One region of the Rhodococcus sp. NPDC058532 genome, then DNA from elsewhere that is predicted to be linked to it. Evidence: riboswitches for the same ligand, from Rfam matches in the RefSeq annotation. Region 1 holds a riboswitch; the other holds the start of a gene.

What was found. A riboswitch is a leader RNA that binds a small molecule or an ion and turns the genes downstream of it on or off. The one in region 1 is predicted to bind S-adenosylmethionine.
Region 2: it holds a riboswitch for S-adenosylmethionine, as region 1 does, so the genes downstream of both, ACFWQG_RS02520 (bifunctional o-acetylhomoserine/o-acetylserine sulfhydrylase) here and ACFWQG_RS10250 (aminotransferase class V-fold PLP-dependent enzyme) in region 1, are expected to answer to the same signal.

What each region holds. Positions count from the first base shown of each region.
Region 1 is NZ_JBHXNU010000006.1:224,154-232,013, forward strand. Features, by position in the region: gene ACFWQG_RS10230 (TetR/AcrR family transcriptional regulator) at 1-521, opposite strand, end outside; gene ACFWQG_RS10235 (hypothetical protein) at 717-1,778, shown strand; gene ACFWQG_RS10240 (hypothetical protein) at 1,967-2,887, shown strand; gene ACFWQG_RS10245 (YbaK/EbsC family protein) at 2,976-3,449, shown strand; gene ACFWQG_RS10250 (aminotransferase class V-fold PLP-dependent enzyme) at 3,480-4,760, opposite strand; SAM riboswitch class IV at 4,812-4,928, opposite strand; gene ACFWQG_RS10255 (SDR family oxidoreductase) at 5,082-5,732, shown strand; gene ACFWQG_RS10260 (IclR family transcriptional regulator) at 5,771-6,538, opposite strand; gene ACFWQG_RS10265 (CoA transferase subunit A) at 6,740-7,528, shown strand; gene ACFWQG_RS10270 (3-oxoacid CoA-transferase subunit B) at 7,525-7,860, shown strand, end outside.
Region 2 is NZ_JBHXNU010000001.1:566,157-574,016, reverse strand. Features, by position in the region: gene ACFWQG_RS02540 (DEAD/DEAH box helicase) at 1-2,215, opposite strand, end outside; gene ACFWQG_RS02535 (hypothetical protein) at 2,332-2,649, shown strand; gene ACFWQG_RS02530 (hypothetical protein) at 2,669-3,298, opposite strand; gene ACFWQG_RS02525 (amino acid permease) at 3,357-4,751, opposite strand; SAM riboswitch class IV at 4,878-4,994, shown strand; gene ACFWQG_RS02520 (bifunctional o-acetylhomoserine/o-acetylserine sulfhydrylase) at 5,130-6,434, shown strand; gene ACFWQG_RS02515 (homoserine O-acetyltransferase) at 6,431-7,600, shown strand; gene ACFWQG_RS02510 (homoserine O-acetyltransferase) at 7,696-7,860, shown strand, end outside.

The DNA of each region.
Region 1 (7,860 bases):
ACGGCCTCCCGGTCCACCTGCTCGGGGTCAACGGCGTGCTCGAGCATCAACCCCGAGATCAGCGCCATCACGGTGATCGCGAGGGTGCGGGGGTCGACCCGGTCGGCGATCCCCCACTCCCCGGCCCGCTCGCCGATGAGGTCCTCGAGTTGACGCCGCAGCGACCGCCGTTCCCGCAGGTAGGCCTCGGCGATCGCGGGTTCGCGGGCGGCCTGGACGCCGAACTCCAGCACCAGCAGCGCCCATCCGGGGTCACCGACCAGCCAGGTGCTGATCGTCTCGCCGCCACGTCCGGCCGCGTCGGCGACGGCAAGGCCCGAGATCTCGGCGAGCACCCGGCCCGCCACCTCAAGGGACCGTTCGGCGAACAGTTCGGCGAACAGGTCCTGCTTCGACTCGAAGTTGGAGTAGACGGCGCCCTTCGTGAATCCGGCCCGGCGCGCGATCTCGGCCAGCCGGGCCGCCGCGAAGCCGCGTTCGGCGAATTCCTCGGCCGCGGCTTCGAGCAGGCGGCGGCGCACCTCCGTCCTGGACGGCCGGGTCAGCACCTCCGGCGCCGCGGGACGTCGGCCAGCTTCGGTTGTCGCGCTCGACTCGGTTTCCATGGTGACCATCTTCACGCCTGCGCTTCCGCCTCACGCTTGACCTCCCCCCAAGCCGATACCTACGGTATTCAATACTTTAGGTATTGAAAAGCGACCGGGGGGAACCACCACATGAGCGTCACCGACGTCGACCCGACGACCGGCGAATCCACACCACACCGGTCCACCAGCCCGACCGACCGCTACACCCCCCGCCAGATCCTGGTCGGGGTGGCGATCGGCGTCCTGCTGCTCCAACTCGGGTTCATCACCAGCTACGTCGCCGCCTTCCACCAGCCGACGCCGCGGGACATCCCGATCGCCGTCGTCGCGGATCCCGGGCTGCCCGCCGGGACGGACCGACAGGTCGTCGATCGCCTGAATGCGATCGACGGCCACCCGGTACAGGCCAGGGTCGCCGCCACCACCTACCAGGTCCGCACCCTGATCTCGGATCGGGAGGTGATGGGCGGATACCTGGTCGCCGCATCCGGTCCCGACACCCTGATCACCGCGAGCGGTGCAGGCAGTTCCGCCGCGACCGCGCTCGAGGACATCTTCACCCGGGTCGACGCCGCGCAGGGTCGCACCTTCGACGTGCGGGACGAGGTCCCGGTCGGTATCCACGACAATCGTGGGCTGTCCGGCTTCTACCTCTCGATCGGCTGGGTGGTCGGCGGATACCTGCTTGCCGCGGCAATCGGCCTCCTGATCGGGGCGCCGCGCACCCTGCGCGAGGCGGGCCTGCACACCGCGCTGATGGCGGTCTACGCGCTGCTGTCCGGCTTCCTCGGGGCGCTGATCGCCGCGAACCTGCTCGGGACGTTCACCGGCCATCTACTGCCGCTGTCGCTGCTCGGCGCCGGTGTGGTGTTCGCGACCGGGATGTTCACGATGGGCCTGCGGGCGCTGATCGGCATCCTCGCCGTTCCGCTCGCGATCCTGATCTTCGTGGTACTCGGAAACCCCAGCGCCGGAGGCGCATTCGGATCGAATGTGCTGCCCGAGTTCTATGCGGCGATCGGCAGCTGGATCACCCCAGGAGCGGGCACCGAGGGCGTGCGCAGCATCGTCTACTTCCACGGCACCGGCGTCGGGCAGCCGATCGTGACCCTGGTGACCTACGCACTGGTCGGGCTCGTGACGGTATTCGCCTGCACGGCCCGCACCGCTCGGCGAGGGCGCGTGCACTGAAACCGGCTGGACGGGTGGGGACTGCGCTCATGACCCCGGATTCAACCAACCAGCCGTTCGTCGCAGTCGACGATGACGGCGCGGCAAAACATCGGTAAACTGCGACTCCTGATGTGCACACGAGGAGACGTGCGCGTGGGCGGCCCGGCCAGTAGTCCGCGACGGGAGATCCAGTGCCGTCGCGGATCGTGAGCACGGCGATCGCCACCATCGCGGTCATGACCGCCGCGGGGTTCTGCGCCCCCACCGCGCACGCGGCCGCCCGGATCGAAGGCACCTACCAGGCTCCGGGCGTCCTCACCGTGACTTGGGACGACGGCCGCGAGCTCGGGTGCGAGGCCCCGCGAACGCAGCAACCGGGCGGCCATACCGTCATCTACCCGAACGACCCCGCGAGCGGGCCGCACCCCATAGTCGTATGGGGCAACGGCACAGGCTTCGGCACCGATTCGACGTGCTCCTACCATGACGCGCTGGTACACCTCGCGTCCTGGGGATTCGTGGTGGTCGCCCCCAACAGCGGCGCGGTCGGGGACGGCACCGCCCTGCTGGCGGCGGTCGACCACGCCGTCGAGCTGAACGACGACCCGTCGAGTCCGCTGCATAACCGACTCGACACCGACCGGATCGCGGCCGTCGGGCACTCGCAGGGGGCGGGGGGCGCGGTCACCGCGGCCCGGTCGTCCGCGGGCCGCATCGTCAGCGTCGTCGCCCTCGCGTTCGCCGATCCCACCCCACTGTGGTGGTGGCCGGTGGGCCTGCCGGTACCCACCGCTGCTGGACTCTCCGCCCCGATCTTCCTCGTCCGCGGCACGGGCGACTGGCTGGCAACCGAGCGCGGCCAGCGCATCTACTTCGACCAGGTTTCCGGGGCCGCGGCCAAGGCGGCACTGGTGGGCGGCGACCACCTCGACCTCACCGGGGCACTCGGATACGTCACGGCGTGGCTGCGGTACTCACTGGCCGGCGACGTCTTCGCCCGGCGCGCGTTCGTGGGGGACGGCGCCGGGCCGCCCGAGTTGGCGACCAACATCGCGCCGGGCGGCCACTGGCGTGAGGTCGCCCTCAAGAACCTGCCCTTCTGCGCGGGCTGTCCGCCCGGCAGTTGATCGCAGCATGCGCCGCGATGCGGCCAAACCATAGGAGCGTCCCGACATTTCGGCGCGCGAAGGATGCCCGCCGGTCCTAGGGTGGGGCATGGCGAGGACACTGCAACCCGAGGCCGCGAATGTCGCGAGGACACTGATCTCGCGGGGCCACCACGGAGTGGTGGTCACTCAGGACCGGCCGACCCGCACCGCCGCCGAAGCCGCCGCGACCCTCGGCGTCGACATCGGCGCGATCACCAAGTCCCTGGTCTTCCTCCTCGACGACGAGCCGGTCCTGCTGCTGGTGTCGAGTTCCCACCAGGTGGACACGGAGCGCACCGGCAAACGTCTCGAGGGGATGCTCACCCGCGCCCCCGCCGAACTGGTGGTGCAGGTGACCGGTCAGCCGCTCGGCGGCGTCGCCCCGGTTGGGCACCCGACCAACCTGTCCACCTACATCGACACCGCCCTCGAGGCCTACCCGGAACTGTGGGCGGCGGCGGGGCACCCGGGCGCCATGTTCCGGACCACGTTCCGCGAGCTGGTCCGGATCACGGCCGGTCTGGCCATCGACGTCGACTGATCCCCGCCCCTGCGGGTCGCGGCGCCGACGCTAGTGCGCCGCCGCGCCGCTCGTCACGCGCTCGCGCACGAACTCGCCCACCGCGCCGACCAAACGGTCGACATCGGCGCCGCTGCTGCCGAGCCCGAGGCTGGCGCGGACCGCGCCCGCGCCATGACCGAGCCGGGTCAGCAGCGGGTGCGCGCAGAACTTACCGTCCCGCACGCCGATGCCGTACCGGTCGGACAGGAACGTCGCGACCTCACGGGGTTCGGCGCCGGCGACGGTGAAGGTGACGATGCCGACGGCGTCCGGGGAGTCCGGCCAAATGCGCAGCACCCGAACCCCGGTGATCGCGTCGAGCCCGGCGGTCAAGCGGTCGCACAGCACCCGCTCGTGCAGCTCGGCGGCGTCGGCGTCGAATCCGGCGAGCGCCTCGCAGGCGGCGGCGATCGCGACGGCACCGAGAACGTTCGGGGTGCCCGCCTCGTGCCGCTGCGGGGCGGCGGCCCACTGCACGGCGTCGATCTCGACGTTCTTGGTGGCCCCGCCACCGGCAAGGTACGGCTCGGCGGCGTCGAGCCAGTCGGCGCGCCCGACGAGGGCGCCTGCGCCGAACGGCGCGTACAGCTTGTGCCCGGAGAAGGCGAGGTAGTCGACGCCGAGGTCGGCGATGTCGACGCGGCGGTGCGGCAACAACTGCGCAGCATCGACGAGGATGCGGGCGCCGCACTCGTGGGCAATCCGCGCGAGCCGGGCGATCGGCAGCACCTCGCCGGTGACGTTGGAGGCGCCGGTGACGGCGAGCAGCGCCGCCGGGCGGGTGCACAGTTCGGCGACGATCCGCTGCACCGTCTCCTCGACGGTGTCCGCGGACCGGACGACGCGGGCGCCGTTCCGATTCCAGGACAACAGGTTTGCGTGGTGCTCGATGTCGAGGACCACGGTCTCACCCGGCACGCAGGAGGCGAGCAGGTTCAGTGCGTCGGTGGTGTTTCGGGTGAACACCACGACGTCGTCGGCGCGGGCCCCAACGAAGTCCGCGACCACGCCGCGGGCGCCCTCGTAGCGGTCGGTGCACACCTGGGAGGCGTAGCCCGCGCCGCGGTGCACGCTGGCGTAGAACGGCAGCAGTTCCTGCACCCGGTCCGCGACCGCGGTCAGGGCCGGGGCGCTGGCGGCGTAGTCGAAGTTGGCGTACCTGACCGAGGTGCCGTCAGTGAGCGGCGCCACCAGGTCTCCACCACAGACGGGCGCGAAAGATGCCGTGCCGGAACAGTTTCCGTCGAAAGTGGTGGCGACCTGGGGGGTGGTGTCGAGTACAGCGGTCATGGCGTCATCCCTTACGTCAAGGGACCCGTGCGATGGAGAGGTGGTGCATCGAGTCCGCGCTTGCCGTGTCCGGAATTGGAAGCACGGCCAGGTCGTCACCCGGGGCACCCCACCGCGGTGGAGGGTTGCCGGCCAGCAAGCCGGGGCTACACGCTGGCACTCATAACCTGAGCAGAGAATGGCAGCATCGGCGTCGCGCTGTCAACCCCCGCCCACCGAGTGCGCCTGTGACCTCGACCACCGCGATGCCCGACATCTGCGGCGCCGCCGTTGCGGCAGTACGTTGGACCCGACCCCGAATGTCCTACGGAGGGAACGGCCATGGCTCGCGTCGTCGTCATCGGTGGCCACGGAAAGGTGGCCCTGCACCTGGCACGGATCCTCAGCGGACGCGGCGACGAGGTGACCGCGGTAATCCGCAACCCCGACCATGCCGCCGACGTCGTTGCCGCGGGGGCAACACCGGTACTCGCCGACGTCGAGAACCTGAGCGGCGAACAGCTCGCGGAGGTGCTGCGCGGGCAGGACGCGGTTGTCTGGTCGGCGGGCGCGGGCGGCGGCAACCCCGACCGTACCTACGCCGTGGACCGGGACGCCGCGATCCGGTCGATGGACGGCGCCGAGGCCGCGGGCGTGCGGCGGTACGTGATGGTCTCCTACCTCGGATCAAGGACGGACCACGGTGTCCCACCGGACAATTCGTTCTATGCCTACGCGGAGGCAAAGGCCGCCGCCGACCAGCACCTGCGCGGCACCGCCCTGGGCTGGACGATTCTCGGCCCCGGCACACTGACCCTCGCCCCGGGGACGGGCCGGGTCGAGGTGAGTCCGACGCCCACCGCGCATGCGGTGAGCCGGGAGGACGTCGCCGCTGTCGCGGCCGCCGCCCTTGCCGACCCGACCACCGTGCGCCGCACGATCCCGTTCAACAACGGTCCGACCCCGATCGCCGAGGCGATCACCACGCACTGACCGCCCCCGCGGGTCAGCCGGGCGCCGACCCTGGGTGACTACCCGCTGCGCCGCAGCCGCTGGGTCAGCCGGTGCGCCTGTCGCAGCAGCAGTTCCCCGAGTTCCGGGCGCCGCTCGTCGCGGAACCGACTCTCCACGCCGGTCAGACTCAACGCCCACTCGGGCCGACCCGCCGCGTCGAAGACCGCGGCGCCCATCCCCCAGCTGCCCTCGACGAGCAGGGCGGGATTGACGCAGTACCCGGCCAGCCGGGTCACTACGACCCGCGCCCGGATGCCGTCGCTGTCGTGGTCGACCCCCCACTGCGCGGTCAGGTCCCGCCGTTCCAGGTACTCCTCGACCTCCCGATCCGGCAGGTGCGAGAGGATCGCCAGCCCGGCGGACGCGACCCCGAGCGGCAGTCGCAACCCGACGTGCAGGACGTGCGAGCGCAGCGGGAAGCTGCCCTCCTCGCTCGCGATGCACACCGTCTCGTCGCCGCGTCGCGCGGAGAGGAAGGCGCTCTCGCCGGTCTCGCGCGCCAGGTCCCGCAGGATGTCGCGACCCAGATCGGTGATGTCGTAGCGGCCGGCCGCCTGCGCGCCGAGCAGGTACAGCTCCGGGCCGAGCGCCCACCGCCCCGACCGGTGGTCCCGGTCGACCAGCCCCTCCTCGGCGAGCGCGGTCAGCAGGCGGTGCGCGGTCGGTCGGGCCAGGTTCGTTGCCCGGGCGAGCTCGGACGTCGACGCGCCCGCCGACACCCCCGAAAGTGCGCGCAGCAGGGCACCGACGCGACGGATCACCTGCGGCCTCAGCGGCTCCTCCATGACCCGATCCTACGTCCACTCAGTGAACGGCATGGCCGTGAAGGTCCATCAAACGAGCAGTGTCCGCCGATTCCTCCTCCCCTCTTGAAACCCTGGGAGCTGCGCACTTAAGTGGCCACCAGGAATCGAACCGCGGCGTCCGAGAAGTGAACATGATCCACCCGTTCGGACCGCGGACGCGTCAAGGGAAGGAACTTTTCGATGGGAACGACCCTGTGCACTACACCGGCCGAGGCGGTCGCCGACATCGGCGAGGGCGCCACCATCGCGGTCGGCGGGTTCGGGCTGTGCGGGATCCCCGACGCCCTGATCGCCGCGCTCCGCGATTCCGGGGTCGGCAACCTCGAGGTGTTCTCCAACAACTGCGGCGTGGACGATCACGGCCTCGGGATCCTGCTGGGCGGTGGGCAGATCAGCCGGGTGACCGCCTCCTACGTTGGGGAGAACCGGGAATTCGCGCGCCAGTACCTGGCCGGCGAACTGGAGGTCGAACTGACCCCGCAGGGCACCCTCGCCGAACGCCTGCGGGCCGGGGGCGCGGGCATCCCCGCCTTCTTCACCCCGGCGGGGGTCGGCACCCCCGTCGCCGACGGCGGCCTGCCGTGGCGCTACCACGCCGACGGCTCCGTCGCGGTCGCGTCCCCGCCGAAGGAGACCCGGGAGTTCGGCGACAAGCGGTACGTGATGGAACACGGCATCACCGCCGGCTTCGCGCTCGTGCACGCGGTCCGCGGCGACACCGCAGGCAACCTGGTCTTCGACAAGACCGCCCTGAACTTCAACCCGCTGGCCGCGATGGCCGGCAAGATCACCATCGCGCAGGTCGAGGAGCTCGTCCCGGCAGGCGAACTCGACCCCGCCCAGGTGCACCTGCCCGGCGTGTTCGTCCAGCGGATCGTGCACACCGGCCCCCAGCACAAGCGCATCGAAAAGCGCACCGTCACACCTTCGGCCGAGCCGAACATCACAGCAGAAGGAGCCTCGGCATGACCGGTTGGACCCGCGACGAGATGGCCGCCCGCGCGGCCGCGGAGATGATCGACGGCGAGTACGTCAACCTCGGCATCGGCCTGCCGACGCTGATCCCCGGCCATCTCACCGACGCCGTGCGGGTGACGCTGCACTCGGAGAACGGGATCCTCGGCACCGGCCCCTACCCCACCGACGACGCGGTCGACCCCGACCTGATCAACGCGGGCAAGGAGACCGTCACCGTCAACCCCGGTGCCGCGTACTTCGATTCGGCGTTGTCGTTCGGCATGATTCGCGGCGGCCACATCGACACCGCGGTGCTCGGCGGCATGCAGGTCTCCGCGACCGGC
Region 2 (7,860 bases), on a different contig from region 1:
GGTAGTGCGCGGGATGATTGCACACCTGCTTGAGCCGGGTCAGCGCCGCGAGCACCACCCCCTTGCGGGCACGCGGATTGTCGGCGTCCCGCAGTCGCCGGGTCATGTCGTCGAGCACCGCCCGGTACAGGCTCGCCTGCTCGGCGGTCAGGTTGGCGCGCACCGTCATCTCGAACTTGTCCGGGAGATCCGAGATCACCGCCGGGTCGGTCTTGACCCGGCGCAGCACGAACGGTGCGGTGACCGCGGTGAGCCGCGCCAGCGCCGCCTGGTCGCGTTCGCGTTCGATCGGGACCGCGAACCGGGCCCGGAACTGCTGCGGCGACCCGAGCAGCCCGGGGTTCGCGAAGTCGAGGATCGCGCGCAGTTCCTCTAGCCGGTTCTCGACGGGCGTGCCGGTCAACGCCAACCGGTGCCGGGCGGGTATCGCGCGCACCGCCCGCGACTGCGCCGTCCCCGCGTTCTTCACGTGCTGCGCCTCATCGAGAACCACCCGCCCCCAGCCGATCCCACCCAGCACGTCGCGGTCGCGGGCGGCGAGCGCATAGGTGGTGACGGCGAGGTCGTGTCCGGTCGCCGCGGCGATCAGCGCGTCGCCGCGCAGTCGGCCCGCGCCGTGGTGGACGTATACCCGCAGGCGCGGGGTGAAGGTCGCCGCCTCGCGCTGCCAGTTACCCACCACCGACATCGGGCACACCAGCAGCGTCGGTGGGACCGGATCGGGCTGTGTCCGGCCTGCCGTCTCCCGCTCGTGGGCGAGCAACGCCAGCACCTGCACCGTTTTTCCGAGCCCCATGTCGTCGGCGAGGACCGCACCGAGCCCGAGCTTGGACATGAACGCCAGCCAGTCCAGTCCGCGCCGCTGGTAGGGCCGCAGCGTCGCGGCCAGCCCCGCCGGGACGGCAACCGGTTCGGGACGCGACCGGGAATCGAGCAGCGCCGCAACCCATCCCGTCGACGCGATCTCGTCGACCGGCAGCGGAGGCGGGCCGGACCCGAGTTCGGCGAGCAGGCCACCCAGCGTCGAAGCGTCATCGGGTCGTGCGCCGACGTACTTCGCGGCCCTCGCGAGCGCCGCCCCGTCGGCCTGCACCCAGCGACCCCGCAGCCGGACCAGATCCGAGGCGGAGCTGGCGAGCCGGTCCAGTTCGGCGGCGGTGAGCACCAGGTCGCCGACGGCGAGTTCCCAGTTGTAGGACAGCAGCTGGCCGAGCCCGACGGCCCGGTCGTCGGTGTCGAGCAGCACCGGCGGGCTGGTCACCGTCAGCCGCAGGGAGGGCGCGGCGATCATCCATTCCCTCGGCAGCAGCAGCGCGATCCCGGCGGCGGCGAGCTCGCGGGCACCGTGCGCGACAAGGTCGGTGACCACCGGCAACGGCAGCAGCAGGTCAAGCCCGTCCGGGTCGGTGGGGACGGCGCGCAGACGCGGATAGGCCTCCATCGCGACCGCGAGTTTGCGCAACGCGAGCCGGAGCCCGTCCGGGTCGGTGTGCCGGACCGGTGCCGGCGCCTCCCCCGCCGGACGCAGGCACACCTCGAGCCGCCACAGCGCGTCCTCGGGATCGTCCCCCGAGTCGTCGGGCTCGAGGAGTCGGAGCACCAGATCCGGTTCCTGCGCGGTGGCCGACTCCCGCCATCGGGTCAGCCGGGCCTCCGCCTGCGCCGCCCCGCCCGCGTCGGCCACCGCGAGCGGGGTGTCGGTGAGCAGCGCGTGCAACAGCGGATGGCCGGCGTCCCGGCCCGCGAGCCGGCCCCGCACGATCGGATCGGTGAGCGTCTCCACGAACGCCTCGAGGGCCTGCCTGCCACCGGCGGCGCGCAGCACGCCGGGCATCGCGACCGCGAGTTCGGCGAGCCACGCGCGCTGCCCGTCGCCACCGAGCAGCCGCCACCGCACCCACCACTGGCCGTCCTCGCGGCGCAGGTCCGGCACCACCCGCCCGGCCTCCGCCCACCGACACACCCCCCGCGCGACGTGGATCAGGTAGCGGAGGTCGCCGGACAGCCGGGGATCGGCGGCGGGCAGGTCGAGCAGCAGGGAGGCGGCGGCGGGCGGCGCCAACGCCAACGCGGGCACCGTCACCTCCGCGACGGTGCCGTCGCCGTTCGGCAGTGCGACGGTGGCACGGTGCCGGAACCGGCGACCCAACACACCGGGCAGCGGCGACGGCAGATCGGCGGCGTCGCCGGGAGTTGCGGCGTCGCGCCAGAGCATCAGGCCCGACCCGGGGGACCACAGCGCGTGCACCACCGGACCATCCAATCACCCGGGCCCGACACCTGGATTTACGACCGCGGCCGGCGGAATAATGACGCTGGAGGCCGGCAGCGATGACGATTCTGATTCAGGTGCTCGAACAGGGCTACTCGCACAGCACGCCGTGGCAGCACCGCAAGTACCAGTTCGTCGACGTCACCCACGTGCTCGGGATGCGACTCGACGGCAACCGGGGCGTCTGGCTGGACATGGCCCGGCCCGGTGAATCCCATCAGCTCGCCCTCGCGCCGAACGCCGAGGACGCGATCCTGTTCCTGATGAAGGCCTTCGATGTGGTCGCTACCTGCCACCAGCAGGGTGGCTCGTGGATGGTCGGGCACGACGGGACCGACTACGCCTCCCTTGCCGCGACCCGGTTCCCGCTGCCGTGACGCGCCGCCAGGATGCGGGTTAGGACGAGATCGTGATGGTGATCGCGCGGCGGGCGTCGACCGACCCGACCGTCACCTCCGGGGCACCGCTGCGGGTACCGACGAAGACCTGCTTCACCCCGTCGCCGGTCGGATAGCTCAGCACCTCGACGACCGGGGAGGTCGCGTCGCCGTCCGGCGTGATCCGGGTCGGACCGCCGCCCTCCCCCGGCTGGCCGGGGTCGATCCCGGTCAGGTCGACCTGCAGGATGCACGCCCCGGGGACCGCGACGGGGTCGTCCGTCCCCCGCAGCAGCGGCATCTGCACGAAGCGGGCGGCCCACCCCGTGGTGCCGTCGCCCCCGAGTTCGAGGACGACGCTGTCGCGGCCCGGTTCCCGGTCCACCCCGATCGACACCAGCGACGGAAGGTCGGGTGGCTGCGGCAGCGCCGCCCCCGGCTCCACCGGCACCAGCACCCGGGTCGGGGGCGCCGCGTCCGGGTTGCCGACGACGAGCTGCCCGGAGAACGACTCGAATCGTTGACACGTGCCGCCCCTGGCTGGCCCGTCCGCGTGGGTGTCGCCGTCGGGCGTGCCGCACCCGCCGAGCAGCACCGCGACGGGGATGAGGGCGGCCAGCCCGCTCGCTGATCGTCCGGTTCCTGGCACGGTGTTGTCCTCCCGGTCGGTGGTCACCGGGTGCCCGGCGCCGCTCAGGGTAGCGGTGTCATCGGGGCTGGTCGGCGGGAACCGGATCCGGCCGGTCACCGGCGGGCCGGACGAACCGCAGGTACGCCAGCGCGAGACCGACCAACCACACCGCACCAACGACGAGGGCCACCCTGGTGTCGGCGTCGAATGCGAGGACCACGATCACGAAGCCGAGGAACGCGAGCGCCGCGAGCTGCGCGTACGGCCACAGCGGGACCGGGAAGGTCAGCGCCGCCACCTCCGCGTCGCTCATCCGGCGGCGGGACCGGTACTGCGACAGCAGGATCATCACCCACACGAAGATGGTGGCGAAGGTGGCGATCGACGCGATGACGAGGAACACCGATTCGGGGATCAGGTAGTTCAACAGCACCGCGACCAGCAGCGCGCCGATCATCACCACCACCGTCATCCACGGCACCCCGGCCCGGGTCACCCGCGTCATCACGGCAGGCGCCTGACCGCGCTGCGCCATGCCGTACATTATCCGGCCTGCGCCGAAGATGTCGCTGTTGATCGCGGACAGGGCCGCGGTGATGACGACGACGTTCAGCACGGCCGCGGCCGGCCCAACCCCGAGGCCCTCGAAGATCTGCACGAACGGGCTGCCCTCGGTGCCGACCGAATGCCACGGGGTGATCGCCATGATCACCGCCAGCGTCGCAATGTAGAACAGCATGATCCGCGCGGGCACCGTGTTCACGGCGCGGGGAATCGTGCGGGCCGGATCCTCGGCCTCGCCGGCGGTGATGCCGATGATCTCGGTGCCGCCGAACGCGAACATGACAATCGCGAAGCAGGCGACGAACCCGCCGAAGCCGTTCGCGAAGAAGCCGCCCTCGGCCCACAGGTTGCTCACCCCCTCGGAGGTGTCGTGGATGCCGAACCCGAAGATCAGGATCGCAACGCCCGCCGCGATCATCGCGATGATCGCGGCCACCTTGACCAGGGTGAACCAGAACTCCAGCTCGCCGAACACCTTGACGCTGAGCAGGTTCAGTGCCCCGATGAAGAACACGATCGCCAACACCCAGATCCAGCGGGGGACATCGGGGAACCAGAAGCCCATGTAGACGCCGAACGCGGTGACGTCGGCGAGGCACACGACGATCATCTCGAACGTGTAGGTCCAGCCGGTCAGGAATCCGGCGAGCGGTCCGAGGTGTTTGCCTGCGTACTCGCCGAACGAGCCGGAGACCGGGTTGCGGACCGCCATCTCACCGAGCGCCCGCAGCACGATGTAGACGACGACGCCGCCGATCAGGTACGCCAGCAGCACCGACGGTCCGGCCTTCTCGATGGCCTCGGCCGAGCCGTAGAACAGTCCGGTCCCGATCGCCGAGCCGAGCGCGATGAAACGGATGTGGCGGGCCGACAAACCCCGGGTCAGCGCCGACGCGGCGTCCTTCACTGCGGAAATCCCCCAGACTGGTCGGGCATGCGTGCGACCAGGACTTTAGTCGTGTTACGCGGGTCACCCGATCGCGGCTCCGCCCCGATGCCGCGGGTTCGACCGCTGACGCTAAGATCGCTGCCAGGTCATGAGTGCCAGTGCCAAGCCCCGGCTCGCTGGTCGGCAACCCTCCATCCGCGGTGGGGTGCCCCGGGTGATGACCTGGTTGTTCGAGAACACGTCGGATGACAAGCGCGGGTCCGCTGGGACGGACCCACCGACAGGGCCACGACCCACCGGAGGTTCACCATGTGTTGTTGTCGCAGATAGGCCCGATCAGCCCTCGGCGCCGGAGACGCGCCCCATCTCCCGACACCCCTGGAGCCAGAGTCACCCATGAGTGAGAACACGATCGATCCGACGGCAGGGTGGAGCTTCGAGACGAAGCAGATCCATGCCGGGCAGACCTCGGACGCCACCACCAAGGCCCGGGCGCTGCCGATCTACCAGACCACCTCGTACACCTTCGACAGCACCGACCACGCCGCGGCGCTGTTCGGGCTTGCCGAACCCGGCAACATCTACACCCGCATCATGAACCCGACGCAGGACGCGGTCGAGCAGCGGATCGCCGCGCTCGAGGGCGGCGTCGCCGCGCTGCTGCTCGCCTCCGGGCAGGCCGCGACGACGTTCGCGCTGCTGAACCTCGCGGGTGCTGGCGACCACGTGGTCGCCAGCCCGCGGCTGTACGGCGGCACCTACAACCTCTTCCACTACACCCTCGCGAAGCTCGGCGTCGAGGTCACGTTCGTCGGGGACCCCGACGACCTCGAGCAGTGGCGGGCCGCGATCCGCCCGACCACCGTCGCGTTCTACGGCGAGTCCATCTCGAACCCGCGCAACGACGTGCTCGACATCCCCGGGATTGCCGCGGTCGGGCATGCGGCGGGGATCCCGCTGATCGTCGACAACACGGTCGCCACCCCGTACCTGCTGCGCCCGCTCGAGCACGGCGCGGACATCGTCGTGCACTCGGCGACGAAGTACCTCGGCGGCCACGGCACCGCGATCGCCGGGGTCATCGTCGACGGCGGCACCTTCGACTGGACGCAGGGCAGGCATCCCGGCTTCACCACCCCCGATCCCAGCTACCACGGTGCCGTCTTCGCGGACCTCGGTGCGCCCGCCTATGCGCTCAAGGCCCGCGTGCAGTTGCTGCGCGACCTCGGGTCGGCGGTGTCGCCGTTCAACGCGTTCCTAATCAGCCAGGGCATCGAGACGTTGAGCCTGCGGATCGAACGGCACGTGCAGAACGCGCAGCGGGTCGCGGAGTTCCTGGATGCCCGGTCGGACGTCACGTCCGTCTCCTATGCGGGGCTGCCGAGCTCGCCGTGGCACGAGCGGGCGCGGGCGCTGATCCCGAAGGGTCCGGGCGCGATCGTCGCGTTCGAACTCGAGGGCGGCGCCCCGGCGGGCAAGAAGTTCGTCGATGCCCTGACGCTGCACAGTCATGTCGCTAACATCGGCGACGTGCGTTCGCTCGTGATCCACCCCGCCTCGACCACCCACGCCCAGCTGTCCCCGGAGGAGCAGTTGGCCTCCGGCGTCACACCCGGACTGGTGCGGCTGGCCGTCGGCATCGAGGGGATCGACGACATCCTGGCCGACCTCGAGACCGGATTCGCGGCGGCGAACTCTTGACAGTCGGCTCCGTCTCGGGCGCCCGTCCGGCCGGCACCCCCGCGGGGTTCCCGCCGCCGGACGGGCGGCTGACGCACATCCCGATCGGCGCGCTCACCCTCGAGAGCGGCGCCGTGCTGCCCGACATCGTGCTCGCGGTCCAATGCTGGGGCACGCCCACCGCGGCCCGGGACAACATCGTTCTCGTCGAGCACGCGCTGACCGGCGACTCGCACGTCACCGGCCCGGCGTCCGCCGACCACCCGTCGCCCGGCTGGTGGGACGGCATGGTCGGGCCCGGCGCGCCGATCGACACCGACGAGTGGTGCGTCGTCGCCACCAACGTCCTCGGCGGGTGCCGCGGCAGCACCGGCCCGGCGACGCCAGCCCCGGACGGGCGGGCGTGGGGGTCCCGGTTCCCGGGGATCTCGGTGCGCGACCAGGTGACCGCCGAGGTGGCGCTCGCGGACCGGCTGGGAATCGAGCGGTTCGCGGCCGTCCTCGGCGGGTCGATGGGCGGCATGCGCACCCTGGAGTGGATCGTCGGCCACCCGGACCGGGTGACGGCCGCGCTCGTCCTCGCGGTCGGCGCCCGCGCCACCGCCGACCAGATCGGCACCCAGACCACGCAGATGGCGGCCATCACCGCCGACGCCGATTGGCAGGGCGGCGACTACCACGGCACCGGACGCTCGCCGGAGGCCGGTCTCGGCATCGCCCGCCGCATCGCGCACCTGACGTACCGCACCGAGGGCGAACTCGACTCCCGGTTCCGGAACGCGGCGCAGGACGGTGAGGACCCGCGCCAGGGTGGCCGCTACGCGGTGCAAAGCTACCTCGAGCATCAGGCGGCGAAGCTGGTCACCCGCTTCGATCCGGCCACCTACGTGCTGTTGTCCGAGGCGATGAACCGGCACGACGTCGGCCGCGGCCGCGGCGGCGTGGAAGCAGCCCTTGCGGCGTGCACCGTGCCGACGATCGTCGGCGGGGTCGACTCGGATCGGCTGTATCCGCTGTGGCAGCAGCGGGAGATCGCGGACCACCTCGCCGGCTGCGAGGGCCTGCGGGTGGTGCATTCGAAGGACGGGCACGACGGCTTCCTCACCGAGGCGGCGTGGGTCACCACCCTGCTCGGCGAGACGATGGCCCTGGCGCGTGCGCATCGGGCGGGCTGCCGGGTCCGATAGCGGATCCGTCGACGCGACACACCCGCGGTGTTTGGCGGCCCGCACCCCGATCATTAGCATGGGGAATCGTGCCCGTCCCCGACTCGCCGCCCACGATCGCCGCATCGAACGAGCAGTCCGCACCGGGCGCCCCCGGGGCGTCCTGGCTGCTCCCGACGGACGGGACCCGAGTCACGGTCGGCATCGGCGCGCTGCGCCTCGAGAGCGGGTCCGTGCTGCCCGATGTCGTCCTCGCCGTGCAGTGCTGGGGCACCCCAACC